Regions from separate parts of the Alteromonas sp. B31-7 genome, predicted to be linked through region 1. Evidence: predicted binding sites of a transcription regulator. Region 1 holds the regulator's gene; each other region holds the start of a gene.
The links. Region 1 encodes sigma-54, which starts transcription at its own class of promoters, with help from an activator protein. Its sites were predicted from a motif close to GTTGGCACGNNNNTNGNNT; they were not measured.
Positions count from the first base shown of each region.

Region 1 (4,180 bases):
TAATTTACGTACCCAGGAATATGAGCTAATTGACCATGTACAAACCATTTATTCCCCTAGCAACTAGCCTAATTTTAGGTTTTTTTGCAGTTACAGCGTCGGCGACAGAAAGCGACTTTAACAAACCGATAAAGGTAGATTCTAAATCGCAGTTTGTTGATGGTAAGAATAAAACCTCGTTGTTTAAGGATAACGTGCGTATTTCCCAAGGCACGTTAGTGATTAACGCAGATGAAGTGGAAGTGGTTGCAACAGAAGGCGAAGGCCGTGAAATATTCATCGCCAGAGGCGCGCCAGCAAGTTATTCGCAAACCTTAGAAGACGGCACCCCGGTAACAGCCAAAGCCAATGAAATTCGCTATGAAGTGGTTAATCGCACTCTCTCGTTAGACGGCAATGCAGAGCTGCAACAAGACACCAGTTCTGTGAAAGGCGATAAAATCACCTTTGACATGATTACCGAACAGCTTCTTGCCACCGGCAGCGGTGACAATGATGAAGGCAGAGTGACCACCGTTTTTCGACCAGAAGCGATTCGCAAGCTGACCGATGAGAAGGCGAAAGAAGACGAGAATAACGAGGACGATAACTAACCATGGCAACACTAAGCGCAAGTAACTTAGCCAAAGCCTATAAATCTCGCCAAGTAGTGAGAGACGTTAGTTTGTCGGTCTCAACCGGGCAAATCGTGGGCTTACTAGGCCCTAACGGCGCAGGTAAAACCACCACCTTTTACATGATTGTGGGTCTTGTGCCACTAGATAAGGGAAAAATCACCATTGATGATGGTGAGCTCACCCACCAGCCTATGCACGAACGCGCACGTAAGGGCATTGGCTACCTGCCACAGGAAGCCTCTATTTTTCGCAAGCTAACCGTGTTTGAAAACATCATGGCGATTTTACAGACACGAAAAGATTTAAATTCATCACAACAGGAAGAAGAAGCCGACGCCCTTCTTGATGAATTTAATATTAACCATATACGTAATAGTACAGGAATGAGTTTATCAGGTGGAGAACGCCGTCGCGTAGAGATTGCGCGTGCGCTAGCAGCCAATCCGCAATTTATTTTACTCGATGAACCATTTGCTGGTGTTGATCCTATATCGGTTAATGATATAAAGAAGATAATACAGCACCTTCGTGATAGAGGTATCGGTATCCTCATTACAGACCACAATGTACGAGAAACATTGGATGTATGTGAAAAAGCCTACATTGTGAGTCACGGTGAATTAATAGCCCAAGGAACGGCAGAGCAGGTTTTAAGTAATCAAAAAGTAAGGGATGTATACCTAGGTGAACAATTCAGGCTATAGTTAATGTAACAGAATTGTCATTTTTCAAATTATGCACCTGGTATATTCACAATAAGAGCACAGTAAATAAGACGTAGATGAAACCATCTTTACAGTTAAAGTTCAGTCAACAACTTACCATGACACCTCAGCTACAGCAGGCGATAAAACTGCTGCAGCTGTCAACGCTCGACCTGCAACAGGAGATCCAGGAAGCCCTAGACTCAAATCCTCTACTTGAAGTAGAAGAAGGCAGTGATGAGCCTCAATTAGAGAAAAACAATATCGACGGGGATGACGTCGCTCAAGACGCCGTTACTACCGCATCAAGCGATACGCTTGAAGCCGGTGACGCATTAGAGAAGAATGACCTACCTGATGAATTACCCATAGACAGCACGTGGGACGAATATTACTCAGCGTCTTCTGCACCCGCCCCTGGGCCCTCGAATAATGACGATGAGCAGATTTTCCAAGGCGAAACCACCGAAGACATTCAAGCACATTTGCTATGGCAAATGCGTCTTACCCACTTTTCAGATACTGACCGTGCCATCGCAACGGCTATTATCGATTCAATTGACGAGTCTGGTTATCTTACCGTCACCCTTGACGACATTTTAGAGTCTGTCAACTCCGAAGATATGGAGGAGCCGGTTGAATTAGACGAAGTGGAATGCGTATTAAAACGTATTCAGATGTTCGATCCTATTGGTTCAGGCTCGCGTACACCACAAGAATGCTTGATGGTTCAGCTTCGCCAATTTTCAGATGATACGCCTTGGTTAAAAGAAGCCAAACAACTGATAGAAGAATACTCAGACCTACTCAGTAGCAAAGACTATCGTACGCTGATGCGTAAAAGCCGTCTTAAAGAAGATCAATTACGCGAAGCTATGCGCTTGTTGCAAACATTGAATCCTCGCCCAGGTAGCGCTCTTATCACTAAAGAGCCTGAGTATGTTATACCCGATGTCTCGGTCACCAAGAAAAGTGGTCGTTGGGTGGTTGAACTTAATCCAGATAGCTTGCCTAAACTTAGTGTGAACCAGCAATATGCGGCCATGAGCAGAAGAGCGAAAAATAGTAGCGACTCGCAGTTCATTCGCTCTCATATGCAGGAAGCAAAATGGTTTATTAAAAGTCTTGAATCAAGAAACGACACCTTGATGAAGGTTGCTAATTGTATTGTGCAGCAACAAATGGGCTTTTTTGAACATGGCCCTGAAATGATGAAGCCCATGGTGCTTAACGATGTTGCTGAAATGGTTGATATGCATGAATCCACCATTTCACGTGTCACCACGCAAAAGTATATGCATACCCCACGTGGGATATTTGAATTGAAGTACTTCTTTTCTAGTCACGTTGCCACGGAGTCTGGGGGTGAGTGTTCATCTACTGCCATCCGCGCGCTGATTAAAAAGCTTGTAGCGGCTGAAACGCCAAGCAAGCCACTAAGTGATAGCAAGATTGCTCAATTGTTGGCCGAACAGGGCATTAAAGTCGCCCGGCGGACAATAGCAAAATACCGGGAATCATTGTCGATTCCACCGTCTAACCAGCGAAAGAGCTTACTTTAACTGGCTCATAAATATAAGGAAGACGAAATATGCAAATCAACCTTACTGGTCATCACGTCGAAATCACCGACTCTTTGCGTAATTATGTCGATACCAAGTTCAGCAAACTAGAGAGGCACTTTGATCACATTTCTAATGTGCATGTCATTCTCAATGTTGAAAAACTTAATCAGAAAGCCGAAGCGACCATGCATTTAAGTGGCGCTGAGGTTTTTGCTTCCTCTGAAAATACTGATATGTATGCAGCAATAGACAGCATGGTTGACAAACTAGACAGGCAAGTCATAAAGCATAAGGAAAAGCTGAAAAAGCATTAACTCACGCTTATGGAAATTCAAGCAATCGTAAGTTTGGACCGCACTGAATGTGCGGTTCAATGTAACAGCAAAAAACGAATTCTAGAGATCATCAGTAATATCGCTGCCAAAAACAACGATAATATTGATGAAACGACAGTACTCACGAGCCTATTGAACCGCGAGAGAATGGGCAGTACGGGTATTGGAAATGGTATTGCACTGCCTCATGGTCGACTGGCAGGATTGGAAAGTGTTATCGCCATTATTGTAACTAGTAACCCTGCCATCAACTTTGACGCGCTGGACAACCAACCGGTAGATATTTTCTTTGCCTTATTGGTTCCAGAAGAGCAAACCGAGGGGCACTTACAAACCCTAGCCACGGTTGCAGGTAAATTGAGTGACAAAGAGACCGTGAAGGCAATTAGGCGTGCCACCAATAGCGACGATATTATTGCAGCGCTAAGCTAACTCTAATGCCATCTTAAGGGAGAGGCCAATTGAAACTAATTATTATTAGTGGTCGTTCGGGGTCAGGGAAGTCTGTTGCTTTACGGGCACTGGAAGATTTAGGGTATTATTGCGTAGATAATATCCCCGTCAATTTATTACCTACCCTTACCCATACGGTAGTCGACGAATACGATCAAGTTGCTGTAAGTATTGATGTACGTAACCTACCCAAAAACCCAGACGATTTAGTTGAAATACTCGACTACCTTCCCTCTTCTTGGTCCATGACCATCGTCTACATTGATGCCAGTGACGACATTCTCGTCAAACGCTTTAGTGAAACCCGACGATTACATCCATTGGCAAAACTGAATAAGTCTTTGTCTGAATCTATTAAAGCAGAAGCCGCTTTACTCGCTCCTGTGATTGAACGAGCAGACTTATACATAGATACCGATAAACTGACCATTCACCAACTTGCTGAATTAATACGTGAGCGAATTTTAGGTAAAAAGAGTTCTCGCCTGGTATTGGTATTTGAATCC
Region 1 is NZ_CP065233.1:3,739,619-3,743,798, forward strand. It holds gene lptC (LPS export ABC transporter periplasmic protein LptC) at 1-67, shown strand, start outside; gene lptA (lipopolysaccharide transport periplasmic protein LptA) at 36-593, shown strand; gene lptB (LPS export ABC transporter ATP-binding protein) at 596-1,321, shown strand; gene IUA53_RS16335 (RNA polymerase factor sigma-54) at 1,399-2,883, shown strand; gene hpf (ribosome hibernation promoting factor) at 2,913-3,200, shown strand; gene ptsN (PTS IIA-like nitrogen regulatory protein PtsN) at 3,210-3,653, shown strand; gene rapZ (RNase adapter RapZ) at 3,683-4,180, shown strand, end outside.

Region 2 (4,180 bases), 260 kb from region 1:
AAGCTTAATGCAATCGGCGGCTCAGATATTAGATGAATGTAAGTATAAAACCAGTGTCAACCAAAAGGCAGTGGAGCAAGGTCAGCTTCGTCTGACTCACTTACGTAATCTTATGTTAGAAGTGCGCGCAAAAGAATCCCTAACCTATGACAAAAAAGGCAAGCCCAACGGTGGGCGTTTAGGTTCAGGTGTAAGCGCCTAGTATTTTTCACACTCCTCGATCTTTAAAGAAAAAGGGTGCAATTGATATTGCACCCTTTTTCTATTTCTTCTCATGACGCTTGAAGCTAACGGCTAGTAATATTTAATGTCTTTAATTCGTCGAGGTTTTGCCGTTGAAAGGTAAATGTCGTATACCCGCTGCATGTCTAATTCTAATTCTGTGGCGTAGGTATCTTCACCAACCGGATAGCTTTTTATAATTTTTGCCCCGCGAATGACACCTTCTACTGACGCCTTTAAGGTTTCATTTGATACAACAAGGCTTGAGAGTGATTGACTTCCCTCGATACGTTGCCCATACACTTGCTCAGCAAGCTCTCGATACGCCTCTAACTTTGACGCTTTAATTGCCATCAACATTTTAACGGTTTCGCTTTCTCCACGCTGAGAAGCAATGGGCGCATACCCCACCGCCGTCAGTGTAGGGTAAGATTCCGGCTCCACGGTTTCCCATTCAACATGTTTGTCTACAAACAGGCTGCATCCAGACAAAATACTGGCGCTAACCAATACTGATGTCAGCAACTTCACCGAATGCTTAATACGCCTTTTCACCATTTTCATATTGGTAACCTTAAAATGACCATCCTACTTGACTGATAAACCGCTATTATTCACGCTGACACACTCTCGCTAACGCAATAGACTGAACTGAGTTAGTTTGACTGCATCGATAAGGTTAAACCCAAGGTGACAGCCAAGCGGTTGACGTGCTTTATCACGTGTGACTAAAACTGAAAGCAAAGTTTGCGCCTAAATGTGAAAGTCAGTGAATTGACACTTAATGAAAGAGACCAAACCACCGATGGTGACCGCTGTCTTCATCACATTTTGTATTTTTGGCACTCTATTCGCTTACACTCATCTGTATATGAAAATAACCTTGTGTGGTGAAGCTTTTTTGACACCCAGCGCATGCGGACAACAACCACTCCGCCTGGGTAGAGCAATAGCGCAAGGTAAAATGCTTTAGAGCAACGTAAAACTAAGCTGAGGGGCGCTTGTGTTCGCACAGAAAAATAAGTCTTCGCATTGCATATTCATGGCGCTTATTTGCCTACTGGCATTATATGTAGGGCAAGTAAATGCCGTTTGGTACGAAGCTAAAGGCCAGGCAATTATAATGAAGGGCGATAAACATAGCGCCCGCAAAGCCGCCACTGAGGAAGCGCTTAAACAGGCCCTGTTGTTTGCTGGCGCATCGATAAACAGTGTTCAGCAATTAACCAACGGCTTATTAGAAAGCGAAGATATTACTATTAGTAGCACAGGTGAAGTAAACCAAGTAGAGCTTGTGGATGAAGTGTGGCATAGCGACTATGTTACCGTTACCATCCGTGCTGACATTTTTCCAAAAGAACAAATATGTAAAGCCAGTGAATACACCAAGCACGTTGCTAGTAGCTATTTCTCTGTTGCCAATAGAGAGCACCTTTTAGATGGACAAATCGCCGACTTTCCTGCTGCGTTTACCCGTCACTTAGCTACGCTGATGGACACTCATGGCACTCACGCCAAATTGTCCTATATTGCACCTTATACTACCTACTGGTCTCCATCTACGTTGCCCGCCAATGTTAGAGAGCTAGCAAAAGTGGCTGACGCTCAATTTGTTTTAGTAGGGGAAATTACCGACCTGAGCGTGACCCGAGAGCCCCCTTCTCGGTTGGCCTTTTGGGCCGATGAAGACGCTACCCGCTATTTCGCTTTTGATGTCGCCGTTTACGATGGCCTTAACGGCGGTAAGCTATTCCAACGAACATACCAAACACAAGATACTTGGCCCTTTGATCGCTTTGCTGAATTAGACGAATACTCACAATCGTTTTGGTCAACCGCCTACGGAAAAGCGATTGATAAGCAAGTGGCAAAATTCATTGTCGACCTTGAAGAAACCACCTCTTGCCAACCCCTTACCGGCAGGGTGCTACAAGCCAATAATACAAATGTCACCGTTTCTTTAGGCAGAGATAATGGCGTAATGCCAAATGATGAGCTATATATTTATCAAACACGGCAATTTACAGATGGTCGTGGCGAAACCTACTTACAATATAATATTTATCCGGGAGTTTTTATCGTTGAATCGGCGTATAGCAATTCTGCACAAGTTCGCCATAAAGACGCTAACGTCATCATTAACATTCAAGAGAACGACTTCGTTATAAAAAAGTAGAATCAAGCTGCATCTACCAAAACCTAAATCTTTGTTTTTTTATATTATAAATATTACCAATCTAGGAATACCATATATTTGGTAGCAAGCCACCTCAACATAAGTATATGTCCCAGTGAATTGTTGCCATTGTCAGACTAACGACAATTTACTTCAATATTGCAAAATTGTTTTAAACCAAGGGTTCCGATTGAGCGAGACTCTCGTATAATAACAATATACTCAGTCCCCATAGTTTAACTGGATAAAACAAGAGCCTCCTAAGCTTTAGATCTGCGTTCGAGTCGCGGTGGGGACGCCACTCTAGCGACTACCTTTTTCACGTCACACGCATGTTTTTGTCATCCTCTGAAGTAGAACGAGCGTATAACAAAGATGCGTGCAGACAACTTGTTCGCCCATTACAATGTACAGGCTAATCGGGAGACACGATGACCCACCTAGAGCATGACGATGTCGACTCGTTTTTTGCAGAAATGCAGGATGTTAAACCTATTGCATCAGGCGATAAGGCTTTATTACATGATCCAGAAAAAGCGCTCGCAGAAAAGCAAAAGCGTGCAGCTTTGCAAAATAAAACCCGTGAAAAGCTAACCAACCCGTTAAGTTTAGAAGGGGTTAAACCTGTCCCGCCGAGTGACTTTATATGTTTTCAGCAACCAGGGATCCAAGATGGGGTATTTAAGAAGCTGCGTATGGGCAAATACCCGCTGGAATACACTTTATCACTTAAAGCTTTAAACATTGAGCAAAGCCGTGATGCACTCTACCAATCGATAATATCAAGCCACGAAAAAGGGGTAAGAGCGCTATTAATCCAGCACGGTACTGGAGAAAACAGCAAGCCATTTCCTGCCTTAAAGAAAAGCTATGTTAATCATTGGCTTCGGGAACTCGAGGAAGTCATTGCCTTTCATACCGCACAACCCATGCACGGTGGTTTTGGTGCTACTTATGTATTGCTGAAGAAACATCCTCAACAAAAATTGATTAATAGAGAAAAAAACCGGAAAAGGTAATGATTTTGTCATGTAAAGAATACATGATGATACAGAATTGATTAAGGGCAGTTTCCTTGCGAAAACTGCCCTTAGAATTTTACTTTCAGACTACTTAACTGAAGACTGCACACTTAGCGTTGAAGGAGCTTCGTCAGATTTTGCTGAAGTGCTAAAAACAGCAGTTACAAACATCAGCACAACAGCCACAGCCACTCCGGTTAAGCCAAACCCTTTTGAAGAACGATTCATTAGTCGTCTCTTATTATCGATACTGACGTTTTGCCAGATAAACCCGCAACAAAACCTCCTGTAACCAATCTGCAATCCCTGCACGCACTACAATAGATCAGTGACTTAGAGATGACAAGCCCCTCTGTTCATTTTTTTGACAACTTGCCAATTAGTTGACACAGATGCGCCGTTTTATGCGTAAAAGGAGCGATTTTTACCGCCCCTTAACGATCACTCATTTTTAGCCTACGAATTTTCTCGCGTTTCTAAATATACGCATCCACGCACCATCTTCTTGCCATTCGTCAGGACGCCAAGAATTTGCCACGGCTCTGAACACCCTTTCAGGGTGAGGCATCATAATAGTGCTGCGTCCATCGGCCGAGGTAAGGCCCGTAATCCCCTGCACAGAACCATTCGGGTTAGCTGGGTATTGCATGGTAGGTGCACCATAGTTATCAACATAACGCAGTGCCACTTGATGAGACACCTGCGCGAGGGCGTCCTGATTGGCAAATTCCGCTTGCCCTTCTCCATGAGACACCGCAAT
Region 2 is NZ_CP065233.1:3,482,138-3,486,317, forward strand. It holds gene flgN (flagellar protein FlgN) at 1-202, shown strand, start outside; gene IUA53_RS15165 (LPP20 family lipoprotein) at 295-786, opposite strand; gene IUA53_RS15170 (flagellar assembly protein T N-terminal domain-containing protein) at 1,265-2,398, shown strand; tRNA gene IUA53_RS15175 (tRNA-Arg) at 2,624-2,699, shown strand; gene smrA (DNA endonuclease SmrA) at 2,830-3,417, shown strand; gene IUA53_RS15185 (hypothetical protein) at 3,508-3,648, opposite strand; gene purL (phosphoribosylformylglycinamidine synthase) at 3,872-4,180, opposite strand, start outside.
Region 2: a site for sigma-54 is predicted at 1,061-1,079, ahead of IUA53_RS15170 (flagellar assembly protein T N-terminal domain-containing protein). Genes of this name have one in related genera too.

Region 3 (4,180 bases), 540 kb from region 1:
CGCCTGAAGGCCGGGTTCAGGAAGGACGTGAGAGAGAGGTGAATCCATCGCGTTTGGCCCAGCCCCTGCGATATCTACGCCGTCTATGGTTATGCCCACTCGATCGCCGTACAAGCCGCGATATTGAACAAGGCCAGTAACAGGGCCATTACGGGTAATGCTCACCCCTGTTAACTTCTCAAGTTGATCGCCAAAGTCGGCATCGGTATTTGATGAAGTGTTGATACGCTCAGCGTCTACTTGGGTAAGCGGGCTTCCGATAACCGTAATTATTTCGCCTTGTGATTCTTGTGCCAAGGCGCATTGGGTAACACCTTGGGCGATAACCGCCAAGGCTGTCAGTGTTTTTTTCATAACGTTTCCATTTATAGTGGTATTAGGTGGCAAGTTGCCTTGCTCGAAATACTAGGTGGCAGTTATGAAAGGGGCGGTGCTCTGCCAATAGGAGCCGCGTAAGGGTAGGCAGTATAGGGGCGCTGAACGAGTGACTCAGTAAGCGCATAGAAGCGCTGAAAGAGAACACTCACCTGTAAATCGTATTTCACGGAAGTATAACTGGGTAAATCGGCTAGCGTACCATTGGTACAGTCGATGTTTTGAGGGGGCGTTTTAACTAATTCAGGGCTGACAAAAACGAATTCACCGGCCAATTCAGAGGCGCTAACGGACACATAACGCATAGTTTTGCCGGTACATATAAGCTCAATATCGCTCAGGCCACCGTCCACTTGTTCATGTGCTTTGTTCATCGAATAGGCAGACAGCCCGATCGCCAATGCATTTTGCATTAGTAGAACCATACACACAGAAAAGGTGATAAGCGTTTTAATAACGAGCCTTTAAAACTATCAAAAATATGAGCATCGTATAATAGCGTTAGAGATTAGGTGTTTGCTAGTAAATTTTTTGCACTAAGGAGCGTTTATTTTTAATGCTTGTAATTTTCTGTACAACGTTCGCACACTTATTCCTAACGCATCGGCTAAGTCTTCAGTATTGCCGGTGTAGACATCGACTTTATCTTTCAAATAATGTGCTTCGACTTCCGCTAGCGTCATTATGTCTTTTTCTCCCTGTGGTGATAAGTGAGCCGTTTGCTGTGTCGATGCGCAGACATATTCAGGTAAATCGCTAGGCTCAATGATTCTATCATCAGCCATTAGAATTGCTTGCTCAACTATGTTTCTAAGCTCCCTTATGTTGCCGGGGAATGTATACTTCTTAAGTGCAGCTAAAGTAGGTTGGGACAAGGTTTTATCGCTGCCTAATGTATTTAATATATGTTTTGCTAGCAAAACAATATCATTATTGCGTTCACGTAATGGAGGTAAATGAATCGAGAGCCCAGCTATTCGATAATATAGGTCGTGGCGAAATTTTCCAGCATTAACAAGCTCCAATAAATCTTTGTGGCTGGCGCAAATTAAGCGAAAATTTGCTTTTTTAATGGCTATACTTCCTACTGGCCGATATGTTTGCGTTTCTAGTAAGCGTAAGAGTTTAACTTGCATAGCAAGAGGGATATCACCTACCTCATCGAGAAATAGCGTGCCGCCCTCAACCGTTTCTATCAACCCTTTCTTTTTATTTACTGCGCCGGTAAAGGCGCCTTTTTCATGACCGAATAACTCAGATTCGAATAGCGCATCAGTTAGGCCTGTACATTCAATGACGACAAAGGGTTTTTCAGCGCGATGACTACTGCTATGAAGTGCGTGAGAGACGAGTTCCTTTCCCGTACCGGTTTCGCCGTGTAAAAGCACAGAAATATTTGAGTTGGCAGCACGGTTGATTTTGCTCAACATAGCCTTAAACGCATCAGATTCGCCTACCATCTTTCCTTCGGATGAGGTGTTTGAGGCGTAAGCTAGTTTGTCGAGTATCTCTAGGTAACCAAGGAGTTCTCCTTCGCCATCAATGATAGGCTTCATACGAATATCGCAGTAATTTTGCCCTTCATTGGTGGCGTGAACATGCACCACGCTGGCGGTTTTCCCTGTTTCTTTGGCTTGCTCCATTGGGCAGTTTTCACCACACAGATCGCATGGTTTGCTATTGCGGTGAGAGACTTGGTAGCAGGTACTGAAGCCCAGCTTAATGGTAACAGGATAGGTATCTCTATAGGGCTTGTTAACGGCTTCTATTACATAGTCTTGGTTGATGAAAATTGCGGGTTTATCAATAGCATCGATCATTCCCTGAATGATGGAGATATTCATACCTTTGCTGCCCTACATTGGTTTAGCCTCGTTTTATTAATTAAAGACTATCATATTGGCATAAACATTGTTGTGGATTGCCATAGCGAGGTTTAGTGGGCCTTGCATTAGCAACTAATCTCGATAGCCGATATCTGTGAATAAGAGAGGAAATCAAGTGATGAAAGTAACGTTAATTTTACCCTTAAGTATATTTGCGCTAAGTACTACTTTTGCTTTTGCGTCCAATGTAACGATAGAAAGCGAATCCGTGGGCGATTTAAAGGCGAGAACCCTTGTCGCGCGGCAGCATGCGAAAGCCTTAGGCGGTGCATTAAAAGCGCGTTTGCAAGAAGCTATTGGTCAAGGTGGTTTGGTCAAGGGGATTGAGGCTTGTAAATTAGAGGCTGGGCCGATAGCTAAAGCCATTAGTGGTAATGGTTGGACTGTTGGGCGCACGGCCCTGCGGGTACGCAACCCAGCCAATACCCCTGATGCTTGGGAACGAGAACAACTTATCGCGTTTTCTAATCAATTATCGGCTCAATTTGATGGACCACTTGAAGCCTCCCATTATGATAGCGCGACAGGTGAATTTAGATACTTGAAAGCCATAAAAACTGACGAAATATGCACGGCATGCCATGGCCAGTCTGTAGCCCCAAGAGTGCAGGCTGCAATTGATGACGCCTATCCAGAGGACGAAGCTATGGGGTTCGATATTGGCACGTTACGAGGAGCATTTACCCTGACATATACGCCTTAGAACACAGGGGTATAAGGATAAAAATGGGACTTGTGTCAAATATGGCACTTTGTTTGTCAATTTTGGCGTAGTTAGTAAAGGTTATCTTGCGTTGGATCAAAATTCGCTTTTTCCGCGCATGCCATAATTCTCCCGCACAGTAGGAAATCCCTGTAGTTAGGGCAAAAACCTATTTTATGTACTTTTACTGCAAGACTGGAACAGAGAATGCTCTGCGCCCTTCTGTAGAGAAACTGCGCCCATCCACATTGGGCGCTTCCAGCACACTTAAAAGATGAGGGAGATCACCCATGAGCGATACGTTAGTAGAACTATCGCGGTGGCAGTTTGCGTTAACCGCAATGTTCCACTTTATATTCGTACCCCTAACCCTAGGACTAAGCTTTCTCCTTGCCATTATGGAGTCTGTCTATGTGATGACGGGCAAAGAGATTTACAAACAAATGACGCAGTTTTGGGGAAAGTTGTTTGGGATTAATTTCGCAATTGGTGTGGCAACAGGCTTAACCATGGAATTTCAGTTCGGTATGAACTGGTCGTATTACTCACACTATGTGGGGGATATCTTTGGTGCGCCGCTTGCCATTGAAGGGCTGATGGCCTTCTTCTTAGAGTCTACCTTTGTGGGGTTGTTTTTCTTCGGCTGGGACAAGATGTCGAAGGTAAAGCACCTTATGGCAACGTGGTTAGTTGCCATTGGTTCAAATTTCTCTGCCTTATGGATATTAATCGCTAACGGCTGGATGCAGTATCCCATTGGGGCGGAATTTAACTTCGAAGCAATGCGAATGGAAATGACAAGCTTTGCGGAAGTGGTATTTAACCCAGTAGCCCAAGTTAAGTTTGTTCATACGGTATCAGCAGGTTATGTCACCGGTGCTATGTTTGTGCTCGCCATCTCCAGTTACTACTTGCTCAATCATAAACATATCGCCTTCGCACGACGCTCATTTGCCATTGCGGCAAGTTTTGGCTTGGCCGCGACGCTTTCCGTCATTGTGTTAGGGGATGAAAGCGGATATGAACTCGGCCATGTCCAACAAGTGAAGTTGGCTGCTGTGGAAGCGGAATATGATACACATCCCGCGCCCGCGCCTTTTACACTCTTTGGTTTGCCTAATGATGAAACCCAGGAAACGGAATATGCCGTTCAAATTCCATGGGCGATGGGGATTATCGCCACCCGCTCGTTAACCGAAGAAGTGAAAGGAATAAA
Region 3 is NZ_CP065233.1:4,280,076-4,284,255, reverse strand. It holds gene IUA53_RS18755 (TonB-dependent receptor plug domain-containing protein) at 1-354, opposite strand, end outside; gene IUA53_RS18750 (hypothetical protein) at 417-788, opposite strand; gene IUA53_RS18745 (sigma-54 interaction domain-containing protein) at 912-2,219, opposite strand; gene IUA53_RS18740 (Tll0287-like domain-containing protein) at 2,380-2,964, shown strand; gene IUA53_RS18735 (cytochrome ubiquinol oxidase subunit I) at 3,255-4,180, shown strand, end outside.
Region 3: a site for sigma-54 is predicted at 2,274-2,292, ahead of IUA53_RS18740 (Tll0287-like domain-containing protein). Genes of this name have one in related genera too.